One region of the Cronobacter condimenti 1330 genome, then DNA from elsewhere that is predicted to be linked to it. Evidence: predicted binding sites of a transcription regulator. Region 1 holds the regulator's gene; each other region holds the start of a gene.
The links. Region 1 encodes LexA, which represses DNA repair genes until DNA is damaged. Its sites were predicted from a motif close to TNCTGTATGTACATACAGNA; they were not measured.
Positions count from the first base shown of each region.

Region 1 (7,343 bases):
TCTAACAGATAACACCAGACGCCGACCACCGGCAGGATCACCTGCCAGAAGAGATAAGGCTGCGCCTGTGCCTGAAGCGACGGCAATGACGTCAGCAACGACACGATGTACTGCCCCGCTACGGCATAAATGAGTGCGAACGCGAGCGCCACTATACCTGCCTGCCGACAAGCCGCACGCCAGACGCGCTGCAACTGAGAAGTGTTTTTTGCGCCAAACGCCTGCCCGGCATGGGCTTCGACGGCATAGGCGAACCCGTCGAGCGCATAAGCGGTAAAGGTCAGGAGTGTCATCAGAAGCGCATTCACCGCAACGATATCGCTACCGAGCCGCGCCCCGAAAACGGTGACTGACGCAAAACAGAGTTGCAGCAGCAGTGAACGCAGCATGATATCCCGGTTCAGTGCCAATAGCCTGCCGACGCCGCCATGCCAGGCGGTTTTCAGCATAGCGCACGTAATGCCGCGCAAACGCATCACACGCGACGCCATGACTAGCCCAATGACAAGTGTTACGTATTCCGCTATTGCAGTCGCCAGTGCCGCACCCTGCACGTTCAGGCCAAGCCCTGTGACGAACCAAAGATCGAGCGCGATATTAAGCAGGTTGCCGACCACCAGCAAAATAACCGGCGCTCTGGCGTACTGAACGCCTAGCAACCACCCCAGCAGGACGAGATTTGCCAGCGACGCGGGCGCGCTCAGCCAGCGTATTTCCAGAAACTGCCGGGCCTGCGCCAGAACCGCCTCGCTGCCACCGGTGATATGTAGCGCCAGATGAATCAGCGGCTCGCGCAGCACAATAATGAGCGCACCGAATGTCAGCGCCAGCGCCATTGGCTGCACCAGCGCGCGGGCCAGCGCTTGTGGATCGCGCGCGCCAAACGCCTGCGCGGTCAGGCCCGTCGTACTCATACGCAAAAAGAGCAGCAGCATAAACAGGAAGCTGGTCGCGGTAGCGCCGATTGCAACGCCACCCAGATAAACGGGGCTGTCGAGATGGCCGATAACCGCGGTGTCCACCAGCCCCAGCAGCGGCACGGTGATATTGGAGAAGATCATTGGCAGCGCAAGGCGCCAGAGGGCTTTATCGGTAGAAGTCAGGAAAGGCATATGGCGTTCCGATGCCGTTACGCGAACAACAGAAGGTGAAAAAGGAGTAAAACGGGAGAGCCATTACCGTAGCCGGGGCGGGCCAGTTACGGTAATGAAACATCAGAAAGCTGGAGAAAACGTCAGAGCCATTCGCCGTTGCGAATAACGCCGACCGCCAGGCCTTCGATAGAGAAGTTATGCTCGCGCAGGTCTACAACGATAGGCTTAAACTCGTTATTTTCCGGGAGCAGTTCAACGACATTCCCCTGCTTTTTCAGGCGTTTTACCGTCACTTCATCATCAATGCGCGCGACAACCACCTGGCCGTTGCGAACATCCTGAGTTTTATGAACGGCTAACAGGTCGCCATCCATGATCCCAATATCTTTCATCGACATCCCGCTAACGCGCAGCAGGAAATCCGCGTTCGGCTTAAAGAGGCCTGGGTCCACCTGGTAGTGGCCTTCGATATGTTGTTGTGCCAGCAGCGGCTCACCCGCCGCAACACGGCCAATCAGTGGCAGGCCGGTTTCTTCTTCCTGCAGCAAACGAATACCGCGCGACGCGCCGGAAACAATCTCAAGCACGCCTTTACGCGCCAGCGCTTTGAGGTGTTCTTCCGCCGCGTTCGGCGAACGGAAACCCAGACGCTGCGCGATCTCCGCACGCGTAGGCGGCATGCCGGTCTGGCTGATGTGATCCCGAATGAGATCAAACACCTCTTGTTGCCTGGTAGTTAATGCTTTCATTCCGCCCCCTGGGTGCATATACAGTGATGCTGTGAGTATATACAGCTAAAGGCGATTTTAAAACCATAACCGGTTAAAAAAGCGCTTCTTTAGCGATTTCTGGAAAACTTATCGCAAATGCTGCCAGAGCAACGTGCCCCACACGACCAGCGCAAGGATAATCGACAGCAGTACTGCGGCGGAACCCATGTCTTTGGCGCGCCCCGACAGTTCGTGGAATTCCGGGCCGATGCGATCGACCACCGCTTCGATAGCACTGTTGAGGATCTCGACGATCATCACCATCGTGGCAGAACCGATAAGCAGCACGCGGGTGATGGGATCGACATCCAGCCAGCAGGCGATAAGAATCGCTATAATAACGGCAACGCCTTCCTGGCGAAACGCGGCTTCATTTTTCCAGGCGGCGCGTAATCCCTTCCAGGAATAGCCAGCTGCTTTAATAATTCGGGTTAATCCCGTGGTGTTATTGGCCATGACAAGAAACCTTTTTTAAATTCAGGCGTCAATGCTAATGCGCTTCCATAAAGAAGCACCACAGAAATTCTACGGAGTTTCTGATATTCTTGCGCCGCAATTGCATTATTAACCAGAGGCTTTACATCGTTTATGTCCGGTTGGCCACGAATTTACTACAAATTACTTAATTTACCATTAAGCGTGCTGGTAAAAAGCAAGTCCATCCCGGCGGCGCCTTGCCCCGAACTTGGGCTCGATACGTCACGTCCTATCATGTACGTGCTGCCGTATAACTCGAAGGCAGATCTCCTGACGCTGCGGGCCCAGTGCCTGGCGCATGATCTGCCAGACCCTCTGGAGCCGCTCGTTATCGACGGCACCGAGCTGCCGCGTTATGTGTTTATCCATGGCGGGCCTCGCGTGTTCACGTACTACACGCCAAAAGAAGAGTCGATCAAGCTGTTCCATAATTACCTGGACCTGCACCGCAGTAACCCGGATCTCGACGTCCAGATGGTGCCCGTCTCCGTCATGTTTGGTCGTTCACCTGGTCGTGAAAAGGGCGAAGAAAACCCGCCGCTGCGTATGCTGAACGGCATTCAGAAGTTTTTCGCTGTCTCGTGGCTTGGCCGCGACAGCTTCGTGCGTTTCTCCCCGCCGGTGTCGCTGCGCCGTATGGCGACCGAGCACGGTACTGATAAGCGTATCGCACAGAAACTGGCCCGCGTGGCGCGCATGCACTTTGCCCGCCAACGCCTCGCCGCTGTAGGCCCGCGTCTCCCGGCGCGCCAGGATCTTTTTAATAAACTGCTCTCGTCTAAAGCGATTGCCCGCGCCGTTGAAGATGAAGCGCGCACGAAGAAAATCTCGCATGAGAAAGCCCAGCAGAACGCGGTTGCGCTGATGGAAGAGATCGCTGCGGATTTCTCCTACGAGGCGATTCGTATTACCGACCGCGTGCTTGGGTTTACCTGGAACCGCCTTTACCAGGGCATCAATGTTCATAACGCTGAGCGGGTGCGTCAACTGGCGCACGACGGCCACGAGATTGTCTATGTGCCCTGCCACCGCAGCCATATGGACTATCTGCTGCTGTCCTACGTGCTTTATCATCAGGGGCTTGTGCCGCCGCATATCGCCGCGGGTATTAACCTGAACTTCTGGCCTGCCGGGCCGATATTCCGCCGCCTGGGCGCGTTTTTTATCCGCCGCACGTTTAAAGGCAACAAACTCTACTCCACGGTGTTTCGCGAATATCTGGGCGAGCTCTTCAGCCGCGGTTACTCAGTGGAATATTTCGTGGAAGGCGGACGCTCGCGCACCGGTCGCCTGCTTGACCCGAAGACCGGCACGCTCTCCATGACTATTCAGGCGATGCTGCGCGGCGGCACTCGCCCGATTACGCTGGTGCCGATTTACATCGGCTATGAGCACGTGATGGAAGTGGGCACGTACGCGAAAGAGTTACGCGGCGCGACCAAAGAAAAAGAAAGCCTGCTGCAGATGCTGCGTGGGTTAAGCAAGCTCCGTAACCTTGGGCAGGGTTATGTCAACTTTGGCGAGCCGTTGCCGTTGATAACCTTCCTGAATCAGCATGTGCCCGAATGGCGCGACGCTATTGATCCGATAGAAGCGGTGCGTCCGGCATGGCTCACCCCAACGGTAAATGAAATTGCCTCCCAGTTGATGGTGCGTATCAATAACGCGGGCGCGGCCAACGCCATGAACCTTTGCTGCACCGCGCTGCTGGCGTCCCGCCAGCGCTCGTTAACCCGCGAACAGCTGACTGAACAGCTGGAATGCTACCTGAACCTGCTTCGCAACGTGCCGTATGCCTCAGATGCTACAGTGCCGGACGCAACGGCAACGCAACTCATCGAGCATGCGTTGCAGATGAACAAGTTTGAGGTCGAGAAGGACACCATTGGCGATATCATCATTCTGCCGCGCGAGCAGGCGGTGCTGATGACTTATTACCGTAACAACATTATGCACATGCTGGTGCTGCCTTCGCTTATCGCGGCTATCGTGACTCAGCACCGTCGCATCAGCCGTGAGGCGGTACAGCAGCAGGTCGAACTGCTGTTCCCGATGCTGAAAGCGGAGCTGTTCCTGCGCTGGGAAAAAGAAGATGTTCCGGCGGTAGTGGATGCGCTGATTAACGAGATGGCGCAGCAGGGGCTTGTCCTGGCTGATGATGTCTGGCTGCAGGTAAATCCGGCGCGCTCCCGCACGCTGCAATTACTGGCCGCAGGCGTTCGCGAAACGCTGCAACGCTACGCCATTACCTTCTGGCTGCTCAGCGCCAATCCGTCTATCAACCGTGGCACGCTGGAAAAAGAGAGCCGTACCGTAGCGCAGCGTCTTTCTGTTCTGCATGGTATTAACGCACCGGAGTTCTTTGATAAAGCCGTGTTCTCAACGCTTGTGCTGACGCTTCGCGATGAAGGTTATATCAGCGATACCGGCGATGCCGAACCTGCGGAAACGATGAAGGTTTATCAAATGCTCGCAGAGTTAATGACCTCCGATGTCAGGCTCACCATTGAGAGCGCCGCCGCACAGGCAGGCGAATAAACACGCCAGGCCGTTGACAAAAAAGGCGGGGATCCCCCGCCTTTTTTATTGGATGTATGGTGATGGGTGACAGGGAACGGCGGACATGCTTCGCGTACTCGCCCTGCACAAGCGTGACGTGAAACCGCTTATCACGGGTGCGCTTCGTGCCTCCCAGAGCCAACATCAAAACGCCCGGGGGTGGGTAAGCGCAGCGCTACCCGCCCTGTTATCCTCGCCAGTAAGACCATTAAAAAAGGCGAGTTTCCCCGCCCTTTTATCAAATCGTTATGTCACTTAGCGCCAGACCAATAAATATCAGCAATCCCACGTAATTATTATTTAAAAACGCGCGGAAACAGGCATCGCGATCGCGGCCCGCGATGATCTTTTGTTGCCAGATAAATAACGCACCTGCGCCTGCCAGACCGGCGTAGAAAAACGCGCCGAGGTCATTCAGCCAGCCAATAGTCGCCAGCAGCGCCAGTACAACAACCTGCAGTAAGCCAATCATCACTTTATCGTAACGGCCAAACAGAATTGCCGTTGATTTCACGCCGATTTTTACATCATCGTCGCGATCGACCATCGCATATTCCGTATCGTAAGCGACCGCCCAGCAGATATTCGCCGCAAACATTAGCCAGCAACTTAACGGCAGCGACTGGTTGACCGCGCAAAACGCCATTGGGATAGACCAGCCAAACGCCGCGCCCAGCACAACCTGCGGCAGGTGGGTATAGCGCTTCATAAAGGGATACATCCAGGCCAGCGCCAATGCCGCCACGGAAAGCAGAATCGTTTTAACATTCAGCGTCAGCACCAGCAAAAACGACAGCAGCACAAGGATAATAAACAGAGTGCGCGCTTCTTTTTCGGTCACTGCGCCACTCGGTAAGGGCCGGTGCGCCGTACGCTTCACGTGGCCGTCAAATTTACGGTCGGCATAATCATTGACGACGCAACCTGCGGCGCGCATCAGCCAGACGCCCGCCACAAATACCGCCAAAATCCACAAAGGCGGCAGCCCCGGCGTCGCCACCCAGAGCGCCCACAGTGTGGGCCAAAGCAGCAGTAATGCCCCAATGGGCTTATCGGTGCGCATCAAACGGTGATAGGCGAGCAGTTTATTCTGCGTCAGGCTCCACGCCATTATCTTTCCTCCTGGTACAACGGTGACGCCGGTAAAAACAGCTCTGTCAGCAACAGCGGCTTGCCCGAGAGGCGCAGCAGCGAACGGCGTCCCCAGAGTTCGTCGCAGCGGCCCGGCTGGATAAAATCACGCGTCAGGGTGGAGGATGTAAAAAGATAGCGGCCGAGCGGGGTGGTGCCGAGCTGTTGCAGCGCCAGTTCCGGCCCACAGAGCGTTGAATCCGGTACCAGGGTGCGTCCCACCAGCCACGGGACCCCATCGCCGCACAGCAAGATTTCACGCAGCCAGTAGCGCGACTCGTGCGGTAAAAACTCGCGCTCAACGACCAGCGCATCGGGCCCGACGAACCCTTCAAACAGTATCTCTACCGTCACACGCTGGCAGAAGCTTTCAAAACGGCGGGTCATTGAGTCTTCAAGTAACAACCAGTCGAGCAGCGCGCCATCAAGCGTGCTGATATCGTCAAAAAAGGACAACGCGCGCAGTTGCCTCAGCGCGGGATGGGACATGCGTGACTCTCCGGGGCCAAAAGTGGACGTATTGTAACGCAGAACCAGTAAAACGGGGGGGGGAAACAAGGGGTACGAACAAAAGCGCAACATGGGTGCAACAGAACAGCATGCTGCGCCAGGAAAAAAGGTGCGCGAATGCGCACCAGGTGTTGCAAACATCAGCAGCGCGGGGAGATGTTTACCCCTTGCCTTTTACGCTGCTGATAAAGGTCTGGCGAGCGGTGGTAGAGCCCAGACGCTCGGCTTCATTCAGCAGTTTCAGAGCTTTATCGACATCACCCTTCGCTACCGCGTCTTTAATGGCGCGATTGAAATAGGCTTCGGTGTCGTTAAGCACCGGTTCGCTTTTCGCGGCAGGCGCAGGCGCCGCGGCGGGGGTTGGCGCAGCAGATGCCGGAGCAGAATAGGCCGTTGCCGGCGCGGCGGTGTTACCTACCGTGACAGACGCCTGACCGGAAGAGCCAAAGAGCGGCCCCACCAGCACGCTGGAGGCGGAGTTAGTGCTCACTTTCAATTTAAGCGTACCGTCAGGCGTATGACGAGCCACCGGGTCAGCGATATCCGGCACGGCATTACCCACCCCTTTGGCATAGGCCTTCGCCGGGTTGGTCATGGTCGTGGTCTTTTGTAAATCTTGCGGCGTAGTAAAGACCAGCAGGTAGAGTTTTTGCTGGCCCAGCGCAGGCGTCAGTTTGAGGGTGCCTTCAAGACGATCAGCCGACACCACGCCCGGCTCCTGGTAAGTAAAGTAGCTGCTCGGGAAATACGCGGCGGGCGTTAAGTTTTGATCGAGCACCAGCACGTTCGGCGCATAAATACC
Region 1 is NZ_CP012264.1:3,895,371-3,902,713, forward strand. Features, by position in the region: gene dinF (MATE family efflux transporter DinF) at 1-1,112, opposite strand, end outside; gene lexA (transcriptional repressor LexA) at 1,235-1,843, opposite strand; gene AFK62_RS17865 (diacylglycerol kinase) at 1,952-2,320, opposite strand; gene plsB (glycerol-3-phosphate 1-O-acyltransferase PlsB) at 2,453-4,879, shown strand; gene ubiA (4-hydroxybenzoate octaprenyltransferase) at 5,139-6,011, opposite strand; gene ubiC (chorismate lyase) at 6,011-6,520, opposite strand; gene malM (maltose operon protein MalM) at 6,702-7,343, opposite strand, start outside.

Region 2 (7,343 bases), 760 kb from region 1:
TTATGTCGTCTTTAACGATGCGACGCTGATTGAAATGGCCGAACAGATGCCGCTAAGCCCGGGCGAAATGCTTGGTATCAACGGCGTCGGCACCCGGAAACTGGAGCGCTTCGGGCGTCCCTTTATGACGCTCATCCGCGAGCATGTCGACGGCGACGACGAAGAGTAGTCAGCCCCCGCTAAACATGCCAGGATAAATGTTCTCTGATTCTTACCTGGCAACTCTCTATGTTAACGCTATTTTTTACCGTCGCGATGGTGCATCTGGTGGCGCTGGCAAGCCCTGGCCCCGATTTCTTTTTTGTTTCGCAAACGGCGGCCAGCCGCTCGCGTAAAGAGGCGCTGATGGGGGTGTTCGGCATCACCGCAGGCGTTATGGTCTGGTCCGGCGTGGCGCTCCTCGGCCTGCATCTGATCCTCGAAAAAATGGCCTGGCTGCATAACATTATCGTGGTGGGCGGCGGGCTATATCTGTGCTGGATGGGCTACCAGATGCTGCGCAGCGCGCTGAAGAAAACCGTACCGACGGCTGACGCGTCGCAGGTCGAGCTGGCGGCGCGCGGACGCAGTTTCCTCAAAGGCCTGCTGACTAACCTTGCGAACCCGAAAGCCGTTATCTACTTCGGCAGCGTCTTTTCACTGTTTGTGGGCGACAGCGTCGGCACCAGCGCGCGCTGGGGTATTTTCGTGCTGATCGCTCTTGAGACGCTCGCGTGGTTTGTGCTGGTGGCGAGCGTTTTCGCGCTGCCGAAAATGCGCCAGGGCTATCGGCGCCTGGCGAAATGGATAGACGGGATGGCCGGGGCGCTGTTCGCGGGCTTTGGCATCCACCTGATCCTTTCCCGGTAATCAGGCGCGGCGCGCAGTGGCCAACAGCGCGCCGACCAGCATAAACAGCGAACCAAACACTTTATTTAAGGCCTTCATCTGATGCGGGCCTTTGATCCAGCCGCCAATGCGCGTGGCAAGCGTCGCATAGCCAATCATTACGATGATATCCACCACGACGGTCGTCACCCCGAGCACCACGTACTGCATCATTTGCGGCTGATGCGGCACGATAAATTGCGGAAAGAGCGCGGCGAGAAACACGATGCTTTTCGGGTTAGTAAGATTCACGAAGATTGCGCGCTTAAAGAGGCGGCTGCGTGGCTGGCTCTGCGCCAGCGCGTTGAGATCAATGGCGCCTGCGGCGCGCCACTGCTGAATGCCAAGCCAGATAAGATAAGCCGCGCCTGCCCATTTCAGCACTTCAAACGCCATCAGCGAGCGGGAAAACAGCGCGCCTAACCCAATGCCGACCAGCATGATGTGCAGCGCAAGGCCAGTTTGCAGCCCGGCGATGGATGCCGCAGCACCCCGATAGCCGTGACTGAGCGCAGTACTCATCGTATTAATGGCACCGGAACCCGGCGAGAGGCTGAGAATAAGGGTCGTCAGAAGGTAGGTACACCACCACTCGAAGGTCATGCGAAGCTCCCTGATTGCGCACTTTTATGCCACAATACGCTATTGTTGAGGTGTGTGCTACGAATCACAAAAAAAGCCCAGACAGGCGTGGATGCGGAGCAAAAAGGACCATGACCAGACACAGGAACCGTTGGTTTTCACGAGAAACGGGATTCGCGGCGTTCACCATGGGGCCGCTGACGGACTTCTGGCAACAACGCGAAGAAGACGAATTTTTAGGCGTGGATAATATCCCGGTGCGCTTTGTGCGTTTTCGTGCCGAAAACCACGATCGCGTTATTGTGGTCTGCCCTGGCCGCATTGAATCCTACGTAAAATATGCGGAACTGGCTTACGATCTGTTCCACTGTGGGTTTGACGTACTGATTATCGACCACCGCGGACAGGGGCGCTCCGGGCGCCTGCTTGAAGATACGCATCGCGGTCACGTCGTAAACTTCAGCGATTATGTCGATGATTTCGAACGCTTCTGGCAACAAGAAGTGGCTACAGGCCCGTGGCGTAAGCGCTATCTGTTGGCCCATTCGATGGGCGGAGCTATCGGCACGCTGTTTTTACTGCGTAACCCGAAGGCGTTTGATGCTGTCGCGCTGTGCGCACCCATGTTTGGCATCATTATTCGCCTGCCGGAGTGGATGCTGCGCTCGATTCTCGACTGGGCAGAAGAGTATCCGTCGCTGCGCGATGGATATGCCATTGGGACCGGACGCTGGCGCCCGCTGCCCTTCAGCCTCAACATACTGACTCACAGTCACGCGCGTTACCGGCGCAATCTGCGCTTTTACGCCGACGAACCGCAACTGCGCGTCGGCGGACCGACATATCACTGGGTGCGGGAAGGCATCCAGGCAGGAGAACAGGTGCTGGCGGGGGCCACCGACAGCACTACGCCGCTATTGTTACTCCAGGCGGAGGCGGAAAGGGTGGTGGATAACCGCTCGCATGACCGCTTCTGTGAACTTCGCGCCGCGGCGGGCCACCCATGTTGGGGGGGTAAACCTTACGTCATTAAAGGCGCGTACCATGAGATCCTGTTCGAGCAGGACGCTATGCGCGCCGAAGCGCTGAATGTCATTGTCGATTTCTTCGACGAGCATAACTGATTACTCGCGACCGGAGCGTCTGGTCGCTCCACCAGAGGTTTTCTTTATTATGTATCAGGTCGTTGCGTCTGATTTAGACGGCACACTCTTAGCCCCTGACCATGCACTGACGCCGTTTGCCAAACAAACGCTCAAATTACTCACCGCCCGCGGCGTGAATTTTGTCTTCGCGACGGGCCGCCACCATATCGACGTTGGGCAGATCCGCGACGGCCTTGAGATCAAGGCCTATATGATCACCTCCAACGGCGCGCGGGTGCATGATACCGACGGTAATCTGGTCTTCACTCATAATCTCGACACCGATATTGCCGCCGATCTGTTCGGCGTGGTGCGCGACAACCCGGATATCATCACCAACGTTTATCGCGACGACGAGTGGTTTATGAGCCGCGAACGCCCGGACGAGCTGAAATATTTTAAAGAGGCCGTCTTTAAATATTCGCTGTTTGAACCGGCGTTGCTGGAGCCTCAGGGCGTCAGCAAAGTCTTCTTCACCTGCGACGTGCATGAAAAACTGCTGCCGCTGGAGCAGGCTATCAACGCCCGCTGGGGCGATCGCGTCAATGTCAGCTTTTCGACGCTTACTTGTCTTGAAGTCATGGCGGGCGGCGTGTCTAAAGGCCATGCGCTGGAAGCGGTCGCGAAAGCGATGGGGTACGGGCTTGACGCCTGTATTGCGTTTGGCGACGGCATGAACGACGCGGAAATGCTCTCGATGGCAGGCAAAGGCTGCATTATGGGCAATGCCCATCAGCGTCTCAAAGACCTGTTGCCGGAGCTGGAAGTTATCGGCACGAACGCCGAAGATGCCGTACCGCACTACCTGCGTAACCTCTTCCTGGCGTAATATCAGGTGACGAGTGGTTTATCGATAACCACTCGTCAACCAAATAGTGCAACTTTTCGCCAGCGCCTTCGCTACAATGCCTCTCTCTTTTTTTGTTGAGATGATTATTGTGGCGTTACTTATCATCACCACGATCCTGTGGGCCTTCTCGTTTAGCCTGATCGGCGAATATCTCGCGGGCCATGTGGACAGCTATTTTTCGGTCCTGATGCGTGTCGGGCTGGCAGCGCTGGTTTTTCTGCCGTTTTTACGCACCCGTGGACAGAGCCTGAAAACGCTGGCGCTTTATATGCTGGTGGGCGCGTTGCAACTGGGCGTAATGTATCTGTTCAGCTTCCGGGCTTATCTCTACCTGACGGTCTCGGAGTTCCTGCTTTTTACCGTTCTGACGCCGCTCTATATCACGCTGATTTACGATTTGCTGAGCAAGCGCCCGCTGCGCTGGGGTTATGTGTTAAGCGCGGGGCTGGCGGTGGTCGGCGCGGCGATTATCCGCTATGACAAAGTCAGCGACCATTTCTGGACAGGGCTGATGCTGGTGCAGCTGGCGAATATCAGTTTCGCTATCGGCATGGTGGGTTATAAACGCCTGATGGAGACGCATCCGATGCCGCAGCACAGCGCGTTTTCGTGGTTCTATCTTGGGGCGTTTGTGGTGGCGGTCATCGCCTGGTTTGCGCTTGGCAATCCGCAAAAACTGCCGACCACAAATCTGCAATGGGGCATCCTGGTATGGCTTGGCGTTGCGGCGTCCGGGCTTGGATACTTTATGTGGAACTATGGCGCCACGCAGGTGGACGCCGGTACGCTCGGTATCATGAATAATGTGCATGTGCCCGCCGGGCTGCTGGTTAACCTTGCCATCTGGCAGGAGCAGCCCCACTGGCCGAGCTTCATCATTGGGGGAGCGGTGATAATGGCTTCTCTGTGGGTCCACCGGCGTTGGGTCGCGCCGCACTCCGCACAAACGGCAGTGAATCACAGGCGTGCTGACGCGCCTGCTGAATAAACGCCTCCGTCACCGGCTGACGCTGCTCGCCGTCGCGCACCGCAGCGTACAGCCGGCTCCATAATCCCTCGCCCAGCGCGCGCGTCACTACCAGCCCCTGGCGTTCGAAATTCTCCACCACCCAGTGCGGCAGCGCGGCGATCCCCATGCGCGCCGACACCATCTGGATAAGCAACAGCGAGTTATCAACGCTCTTCAGCGCAGGGCTTACGCCAGCTGGCTGTAAAAAGTGACGCCACACGTCAAGGCGGCTGCGCTGCACGGGGTAAATCAGCAGCGTTTCGCTGGCAAAATCTTCAGGCGTCACCTGCGTTTTAGTCGCGAGCGGATGATCCGGCGCGACCACCAGACGCACTTCAAAATCAAACATCGGCGAATAGTGCAGGCCGCTGCGCGGCAAGATGTCCGAGGTCAGCACCAGATCGAGTTCATCCTGCTGCAGCGCGGGCTGCGGGTCGAATGTGACGCCCGATTTAAAATCCATCTCCACCTGCGGCCAGCGTTTTCGGAAGGCTTCCAGCGCCGGGGCCAGCCACTGAATGCAACTGTGGCACTCAATTGCAATACGCAACCGGGTTTGTTGCGGTTCGTTGCAGGCCTGTAGCGCGCGGCTTATCTGTGGCAATACTTGCGCCGCCAGTTGCAAGAGGATTTCACCCTGCGGCGTGAAGCGCAGCGGCTGGCTTTTACGGACAAACAACCGGAAGCCGAGACGCTGCTCCAGATCGCTAAACTGATGTGAAAGAGCTGATTGGGTCTGATGCAGCGATGCCGCCGCCGCTGCCAGCGAGCCGCAATTGCGCAGCGCCTGGAGCGTTCGCAGGTGTTTTATCTCGATCATGAAAGTCCTTCACTTCGCCATGAACATTTTGCGCTTGAGGAATATACAGTAACTGCCAATTATGGATGTGTAAACATCTGGACGTCCAAACTCGTCATAATTCGACTTGCAGATGCGTTGGCTTTCCTCGCTCACCCCAGTCACTTACTGGAGTAAGCTCCTGGGGACTCGCTGCGTCGCCGCCTTTCTGCAAGCCGAATTATTTAGAGTTAGCCCCTTAGGGGGAGGATCCGAAATACGTACGGATTAATTAATAAGACGAACAGATTCATTTTCTGAAATTCGCGGCTACGCGGATCCATCTTCAAGAGAGGCAGAACATCATGACTATCCATAATCACACCCTCGGTTTTCCCCGCGTCGGCCTGCATCGCGAACTGAAAAAAGCGCAAGAGAGCTACTGGGCGGGCAAGAGCACGCGTGAAGAGTTACTGGCGGTAGGCCGCGAGCTACGCGCCCGCCACTGGGAACAACAAAAAGCGGCGGGTATCGATCTGCTGCCGGTGGGGGATTTCGCCTGGTATGATCATGTTCTGACCACCAGCCTGTTGCTCGGTAACGTGCCGGCGCGCCATCAGAACGCCGACGGCACCGTCGATATTGATACCCTGTTCCGTATTGGCCGTGGCCGTGCGCCGACTGGCGAACCGGCAGCCGCAGCGGAAATGACCAAATGGTTCAACACGAACTATCACTACATGGTGCCGGAGTTCACCAAAGGCCAGCAGTTCAAACTTACCTGGACGCAGCTTTTAGAAGAAGTGGACGAAGCGCTGGCGCTCGGCCATCACATCAAGCCAGTACTGCTGGGGCCGGTCACGTATCTGTGGCTTGGCAAAGTGAAGGGTGAGCAATTCGACCGCCTCTCGCTGTTAAACGATATTCTGCCGGTGTACCAGCAGGTGATTGCGGAGCTGGCGAAGCGCGGCATTCAGTGGGTGCAAATCGATGAACCTACACTGGTGCTGGAGTTGCCGCAAGCGTGGCTGGAGGCGTTCAAACCGGCTTACGAGGCGCTGAAAGGCCAGACTAAACTGCTGCTCACCACTTATTTTGAAGGCGTGACGGATAACCTCGACACCATTACCGCGCTGCCGGTGCAAGGTCTGCATGTCGATCTGGTCCATGGCCATGATGACCTGAATGAACTGCATCGCCGTCTGCCGCAGGAGTGGCTGCTCTCGGCGGGCGTGATTAATGGCCGCAACGTCTGGCGCGCCGATCTCACCCAAAAATACGCGCAGCTGAAAGCCATCGCGGGCCAGCGCGAACTGTGGGTGGGCTCATCCTGCTCGCTGTTGCACAGCCCCATCGATCTGAGCGTTGAAACCCGTCTTGATCCAGAGGTGAAGAGCTGGTTTGCGTTTGCACTGCAAAAATGCGAGGAACTGGCGCTGCTGCGCGATGCGCTGAACAGCGGCGATACCGCGAAAATTGGCCAGTGGAGCGCGCCTGTTCAGGCCCGTCAGCACTCATCCCGCGTGCACAACCCGGCGGTGGCGGAGCGTCTTAACGCGATTACGCCGCAGGACAGCCAGCGCGCCCATGCGTACCCGGTGCGCGCCGAAGCGCAGCGCGCGCGCTTTAACCTGCCGGCCTGGCCGACCACGACGATTGGCTCTTTCCCGCAAACAACGGAAATTCGCGGCCTGCGTCTGGATTTCAAAAAAGGCAATCTGGATGCGGCGCACTACCGTACTGGCATTGCGGAGCACATCAAGCAGGCGATCGTGGAGCAGGAGCGTCTGGGCCTCGACGTGCTGGTGCATGGCGAAGCCGAGCGTAACGACATGGTGGAGTATTTCGGTGAGCATCTTGATGGTTTCGTCTTTACTCAAAACGGTTGGGTGCAGAGTTACGGCTCCCGTTGCGTGAAACCGCCGGTAGTTATCGGCGATATCAGCCGCCCGGCGCCGATCACCGTCGAGTGGGCGAAGTATGCGCAGTCACTCACCGACAAACCGGTAAAAGGCATGTTGACCGGCCCGGTAACGATTCTTTGCTGGTCGTTCCCGCGTGAGGATGTCTCCCGCGAAACCATCGCGAAACAGATTGCGCTGGCGCTGCGCG
Region 2 is NZ_CP012264.1:311,260-318,602, forward strand. Features, by position in the region: gene recQ (ATP-dependent DNA helicase RecQ) at 1-169, shown strand, start outside; gene rhtC (threonine export protein RhtC) at 229-849, shown strand; gene rhtB (homoserine/homoserine lactone efflux protein) at 850-1,470, opposite strand; gene pldB (lysophospholipase L2) at 1,581-2,573, shown strand; gene yigL (sugar/pyridoxal phosphate phosphatase YigL) at 2,623-3,423, shown strand; gene AFK62_RS01470 (carboxylate/amino acid/amine transporter) at 3,533-4,432, shown strand; gene metR (HTH-type transcriptional regulator MetR) at 4,320-5,273, opposite strand; gene metE (5-methyltetrahydropteroyltriglutamate--homocysteine S-methyltransferase) at 5,597-7,343, shown strand, end outside.
Region 2: the regulator LexA is predicted to act here: its motif matches at 5,305-5,324, upstream of metR (HTH-type transcriptional regulator MetR).

Region 3 (7,343 bases), 1.4 Mb from region 1:
CCACCGATGATGTAGTCGATCGGCACAAAAATGTCGTTGCCGCGGGTCGGGCCGTTCTGGAACGGTACGTTAAGCGGGAAGTGGCGTCGGCCGATTTCCACACCCGGAGTGTTCGTTGGGATCAGGGCACAGGTAATGCCGAGTTCTTGTTCGCCGCCCAGCAGGCGATCGGGGTCAGAGAGTTTAAACGCGAGGCCCAGCACGGTCGCGATTGGCGCGAGCGTAATATAGCGTTTGTTCCAGGTCAGGCGCATGCCGAGCACCTGTTCGCCCTGCCATTCACCCATACAGACCACGCCGGTATCCGGGATGGCGCCTGCATCAGAGCCCGCTTCAGGGCTGGTGAGCGCAAAGCAGGGGATTTCCAGACCACGTGCCAGACGCGGCAGATAGTGGTTTTTCTGCGCCTCGGTGCCGTAATGTTGCAGCAGTTCGCCTGGGCCGAGTGAGTTTGGCACGCCAACAGTGATAGCGAGAATGCCCGACACGCCGGAGAGTTTCTGCAGCACGCGGGACTGCGCATAAGCTGAAAACTCCAGACCGCCGTACTCTTTTTTAATGATCATCGCAAAGAAGCGATGCTCTTTCAGGTATGCCCACAGTTCTGGTGGCAGATCCGCCATCTCATGGGTTATCTGGAAGTCATTCGCCATGCGGCACGCTTCTTCCACCGGGCCGTCGATAAACGCCTGCTCTTCGGCAGTCAGCTGCGGTTTCGGATAGTTATGCAGCTTCTGCCAGTCCGGGGTGCCGCGAAACAGATCGCCTTCCCACCAGGTAGTGCCGGCGTCGATGGCTTCTTTTTCTGTACGCGACATCGGCGGCATCACTTTACGAAAACCGCGGAATACTGGCGCGGAGATCAGCGATTTACGCATCGGCGTAAAGTTAAAAGGAACCAGAATGATAGCCAGCGGCACCAGCAGCCACAGCGACCAGAGACCGACGGCGCCTAATGCAGCAGTCCAGCCGAGCAGAATCAGGCTACTGAGCAGCAGGCTGACGCGGTGATAAAACAGCACACCGATGAGAACCAGGGTGGCAACGATACTCAAGATCATCATAAAGAAAAGCTCCCTTGCTTGTAGGAGGTCCGACCACTTGTGATGATATGGTTGTAGAGGATGTTGCTTTTTTTAGCAATGCGTTCACAAAATAATTACAACCTAGCTCACATTGTTGCCGCACGTAAACGCAAAAGCGGTACGCAGGCCGCGGCGTAGCGCTTCTCGGCCCCGGCGCTATCCGGTACACTGCGTACGGTTACTTTTTAATGCTGAAGGATATCCCTCATGTATCAGGATCTGATTCGTAACGAGCTGAACGAAGCCGCCGAAACGCTGGCTAACTTTTTGAAAGATGAAGCCAATATCCACGCTATCCAGCGTGCGGCGGTCTTACTGGCGGACAGCTTTAAAGCGGGTGGCAAAGTGCTCTCCTGCGGTAACGGCGGCTCGCACTGCGATGCGATGCATTTCGCTGAAGAGCTGACCGGACGCTATCGTGAAAACCGTCCGGGCTATCCGGCCATTGCCATTTCCGACGTCAGCCACATCTCTTGTGTTGGCAATGATTTCGGTTACGACCATATCTTCTCTCGTTATGTCGAAGCGGTAGGGCGTGAGGGCGATGTACTGCTCGGCATCTCCACCTCCGGTAATTCCGGCAATGTGATTAAAGCTATCGACGCCGCGCGCGAGAAGGGCATGAAAGTCATCACGCTGACCGGCAAAGACGGCGGCAAAATGGCGGGAACGGCAGATGTAGAAATTCGCGTGCCGCATTTCGGCTATGCTGACCGTATTCAGGAAATTCACATCAAAGTGATCCACATCCTGATCCAGCTTATCGAAAAAGAGATGGTAAAAGCCTGACAGGCTGAATATCGGTACGGGCGATGCGTCGCCCGGCTGATGGCCCCGGTGACGCCTTCTTAACGGAAGGCGGCGTGTGATGAGGTGACTTATGTGCGAACTGCTCGGGATGAGCGCCAACGTGCCGACCGATATCTGCTTTAGCTTTACCGGCCTTGTCCAGCGGGGCGGGGGAACTGGCCCGCATAAAGATGGCTGGGGCATTACCTTTTACGAAGGTAAAGGCTGTCGCACATTTAAAGATCCACAACCCAGCTACAACTCGCCTATTGCGAAGCTGGTGCAGGACTATCCCATCAAATCCTGTTCGGTCGTGGCGCATATTCGTCAGGCGAACCGCGGCGAAGTGGCGCTGGAAAATACCCATCCCTTTACCCGCGAACTGTGGGGCCGCAACTGGACCTACGCGCACAACGGCCAGCTCACGGGTTACCGCTCGCTTGACACCGGCCCGTTTCGCCCGATTGGCGAAACCGACAGCGAAAAAGCGTTTTGCTGGCTTTTACACAAGCTCACCACGCGCTATCCACGCACGCCAGGCAATATGACGGCGGTCTTTCGCTATATTGCGGAACTGGCGGGGGAGCTTCGCGAGAAAGGCGTTTTCAACATGTTGCTTTCGGACGGGCGTTACGTCATGGCGTTCTGCTCTACCAATCTTTTCTGGATAACGCGCCGTGCGCCGTTTGGCGTTGCCAAACTGCTCGATCAGGATGTGGAGATTGATTTTCAGGAAGAGACCACACCCAATGATGTGGTCACGGTAATCGCGACTCAGCCGCTGACGGGCAATGAAACCTGGCACAAGATTATGCCAGGCGAGTGGGCGTTATTTTGTCTCGGGGAGCGCGTAGTTTGACGCGAGCTGCGGGTGCACCACGCTGCTGTTGAGCGGCTTGCTGACCACGTAATTGCCATTAACCACAGAAACTACCGGCGGCTGGCGGGTCGTCATAAAGTAGTCATACCCCGGCTTAAGCTGTTTCCAGAAGCTGATGAAGTAAGAATACTTGTGGCGCTCCATATTGGCGTCGGTCATGCGGAACGGATAAATGCTCACCTGCACATTCGGCTGGCCAAACACCAGCGCGCCCGTGACGAACTGGAAAATCTCATCGATGTTTTTATCGGTCATCGCATAGCAGCCGACGGAAACGCAGGCGCCGTGGATCATCAAATATTTCCCTTCATAGCCATTTGCGCGGTCAAAGGCGTTCGGAAAACCAATATTAATCGCTTTGTAAAAACGGCTGTCGGGTTTGAGCTGGCTGCGCTGCACGCTATAGAAACCTTCCGGGCTTTTGAAATCGCCCTGACGACGTTTCGGCCCAAGACCGCCGGAATAGTTGCAGATGCGGTAGCTATCCAGTAACTGATACTGCTCGCCCATCTTGACGTACAGCTCAAGCGTGCGCTCTTCCTTAAAGATCTGGATATAAACCGGGGAACCCATTAACTGCTGTTTTAATTCTTTTTTTATCGGGGTAACGCTGTCGCTACTGACTGTACTGGCCCATGAAAAGCACGACACCAGAAGCATTGCGATTAACAATGCGATTTTACGCATACTGCTTGTTTCCTTGATAAAGCTAAGACCGATGCCGGAACGGCGAAGGGATCCAAAATAAGATTATTCTGGTTCAGGAGCGCTCACATTAGCATCGCTATTATTTTTCGCAAGCGCTGCCTGCTGCGTTTACAATTAAGTTCTGCTTAACATCCTTGCGCGGCAGTGAATTTACGCCTTCACAGCGAAATAAGGAAGGTTGCCGCAGCGACGCTTTTTTGCCAGACTGTATACACATACAGTATGAGGCCGGGTATGCGCAAAATCATTCATGTCGATATGGACTGCTTTTTCGCGGCGGTTGAGATGCGCGATAATCCGTCCCTGCGCGATATCCCCCTCGCCATTGGCGGCAGCCGCGAGCGCCGTGGCGTTATCAGCACCGCCAACTACCCGGCCCGTAAATATGGTGTGCGTAGCGCGATGCCAACGGCGATGGCGCTTAAGCTCTGCCCGCATCTCACCCTTTTGCCTGGCCGTTTTGACGCTTATAAAGAGGCGTCTGCCCATATCCGCGATATCTTTTCACGCTATACCTCGCTGATTGAACCCCTTTCGCTCGACGAAGCTTATCTGGATGTTACCCATAGCCCGCACTGTTACGGCTCCGCCACATTGATGGCGCGCGAAATCCGCCAGACGATATTTAACGAACTTCAGCTCACGGCTTCCGCAGGCGTGGCACCGATAAAATTCCTCGCCAAAATTGCGTCTGATATGAATAAACCTGACGGGCAATATGTTATTACCCCGGATGACGTGCCTGCCTTTTTGCAATCGCTGCCGCTTGGCAAAATTCCGGGCGTCGGCAAGGTGACGGCAGGCAAGCTCGAAGGGCTGGGGCTTCGCACCTGCGAAGATGTGCAAAAAAGCGATCTGGCCTCACTCCTTAAGCGCTTCGGCAAGTTTGGTCGCGTGCTGTGGGAGCGCAGCCACGGTATCGACGAGCGCGAAATCAGCCCGGATCGCCAGCGGAAATCGGTGGGCGTTGAGCGCACGCTCGCGGAGGATATTCACGAGTGGGCGGAGTGCGAGGCGATCATCGAGCGGTTGTACCCGGAGCTGGAACTGCGTCTTGCGAAGGTCAAACCCGATCTGCGCATCGCACGTCAGGGCGTTAAGCTTAAGTTTAATGATTTCCAGCTGACGACGCAGGAGCATGTCTGGCCGCGCCTTAACAAGGACGACCTTATCGCCACCGCCCGAAAAACCTGGGATGAGCGGCGTGCCGGGCGCGGCGTGCGGCTGGTGGGGCTGCATGTGACGCTGCTCGACCCGCAGCTTGAGCGGCAACTGGTGCTGGGGCTGTAGGTTTGCATTGTCGTGCCTGGTGGGGGCGCTTCGCTTATTCCCCCTACCTGAACTAATAGTTATTCGTTATTTATCATTGTGCCCTCATACCGCACTCGTTATGATGCAGGCCGTTTTTTACCCATTCTCATCATCTGCAAAGGAGGCACATCATGACTTATTCCACGCTGATTACGCTTTGCAGACTGACCCAGGAATAATTCCGCTTTTTTCATTGCCCGGGTTTACGTCTGCCACATCCTTATTTTTTTCCACATTATGGATTGGTATATGGGCAATTTTATTCGTCCCTTGTCTGACGCTGTCGCTTATCTGGCGTCCGATGATCTCTGGATCGAAAGCGCCGCCACGCAACAACTCTTAACCACCGCCAGGCTGCCGGGAATGACCCGCATCGTTGGCATGCCGGATCTGCATCCAGGCCGTGGTTATCCTGTCGGCGCGGCCTTTTTCTCCGTTAATCGTTTCTACCCGGCCCTTGTGGGCAATGACATTGGCTGCGGCATGGCGCTGTGGCAAACCTCGCTTTCAAGCCGCAAGGCGAATCTCGACAAGCTTGAGAAGCGTCTGCACAGCTACAGCGATATCGCACCGGTGGAATGGCTGGAATCAGCGCTACCGCCTCATCTTGCGGCGCATCCTTACGCCGCGTCGCTCGGCTCTGTCGGCGGCGGTAACCACTTTGCGGAGTTACAGCACATTGACCACGTCTATGACGACGAGGCGGTAAATGCACTTAACATCCGTCCGGCGCAGCTTTTGCTGCTGGCGCACAGCGGCTCGCGCGGATTCGGCCAGCAGATTTTACGCGCGCATGTCGAACGCTTCTCCCATGACGGTCTGGAGGCAGGCAGCGAGGCGGCCGACGATTATCTGGCGCAGCATCAGCAGGCGCTCGATTTCGCTATCGCCAACCGCGCGTTGATCGCCCGTCGGCTGCTTGAGCATATTAAAGTCACCGGCGAGCCTGTGCTGGATGTGAACCATAACCTGCTGGAGCCGTATACGTGGGGCGAAAAACAGGGCTGGCTGCATCGTAAAGGCGCGACGCCTGCCCACTGCGGCCCGGTGGTGATCCCCGGCTCACGCGGCGATTACAGCTATCTGGTGCAGCCGACGGGCAGCAGCGAGGCGCTGGATTCGCTTGCCCACGGTGCCGGGCGCAAATGGATGCGTACTGAATGCAAAGGGCGACTTTCCGGGAAATTCAGCCCCGCGCAACTCTCGCGCACAGCCTTCGGCAGCCGGGTGATTTGCCGCGACCGCCAGCTTATTTATGAAGAAGCGCCGCAGGCGTATAAATCGATAGAGAGTGTCATGCAGTGCCTAATCGGCGCCGGGCTGGTGAAACCGCTGGCGCGTCTGAAGCCTGTGCTGACGTTAAAAACCAGCGGGGAGAGAAGCGAATGATGTTATTGCAACTCTCAGCCGCACAGGGCCCTGACGAATGTTGTCTTGCCGTAAGCCATGCCCTCGACGCGCTTTGTAAAGAGGCGCAGCAGGCGCACGTTTCGTTTTCAATTATCGAGGAAGAGCCTGGCCCGCGCGCCGGAACGCTGCGCTCGGTGCTGGTATCGCTTGAGGGCGACCGCGCGATGTGGCTTGCGCAGCGCTGGTGCGGCACGTTGCAGTGGACGTGCGAAAGCCCTTACCGCCCGCGTCACGCCCGGAAAAACTGGTTTATCGGCGCGGCGATGTTTGCGCCAGTACGCGATATGCCGGAAAGTGAGATTCGCTTCGAGGCGTTGCGCGCCTCTGGCCCCGGCGGCCAGCATGTGAATAAAACCGATTCGGCGATACGCGGCACGCACGTGGCGAGCGGCATCAGCGTGAAGGTACAGTCTGAGCGCAGTCAGCACGCGAACAAAAGGCTGGCGAGGCTGCTGATTGCCCACAAGCTTGACGCGCAGCAAGAGGCGCAGAGCGCCGGGCAGAAAGCGCAGCGACGCCTGTTTCATCATCAGATAGCGCGCGGTAATCCCACGCGATGCTTTACGGGCAAAGGGTTTACGCCAGTGAAGTAAAAGGCAAAGTGCCTTGTCATGATGGGCAATGCGGGGGAAAGAGGGCGGCGCTCCGCTTATCTGACGTGCATGACAATGGCCGGCGGGGGCGTAGGGCGTCAACTTACCCGCTATTTTCCATCACCGGCACGCCTCAACAAAAAAGGCGGCCCCAGGGCCGCCTTTTATTCGTATATACCTTTACTTCGCCGGGATCGCTTTCAGCAGCTCGGTCAGCAGCGTCCAGTACTGGCCCACGCTTTCGATATGAACCTGCTCATCCGGTGAATGCGGCCCGGTAATGGTCGGCCCGATGGATACCATATCCATCTGCGGATACGGTTTCTTAAACAGACCACACTCCAGACCCGCGTGGATCACCTGAATGTTCGGCGTTTTATCAAACAGACGCTGGTACGTTTCACGCACCAGCGCCATCACCGGCGAGCTGGCGTCCGGCTGCCAGCCAGGGTAGCTGCCTTTCGCGGCAGTCTGTGCGCCTGCGAGTTTGCCGAGCGATTCCAGCATACCGACCACGTAATCTTTCCCACTGTCGATAAGCGAGCGGATAAGACAAATAATCTCGGC
Region 3 is NZ_CP012264.1:933,760-941,102, forward strand. Features, by position in the region: gene fadE (acyl-CoA dehydrogenase FadE) at 1-1,064, opposite strand, end outside; gene lpcA (D-sedoheptulose 7-phosphate isomerase) at 1,293-1,874, shown strand; gene AFK62_RS04275 (class II glutamine amidotransferase) at 1,966-2,733, shown strand; gene dpaA (peptidoglycan meso-diaminopimelic acid protein amidase) at 2,704-3,441, opposite strand; gene dinB (DNA polymerase IV) at 3,697-4,752, shown strand; gene AFK62_RS04290 (RNA ligase RtcB family protein) at 5,023-6,162, shown strand; gene prfH (peptide chain release factor H) at 6,159-6,776, shown strand; gene pepD (cytosol nonspecific dipeptidase) at 6,957-7,343, opposite strand, start outside.
Region 3: the regulator LexA is predicted to act here: its motif matches at 3,666-3,685, upstream of dinB (DNA polymerase IV).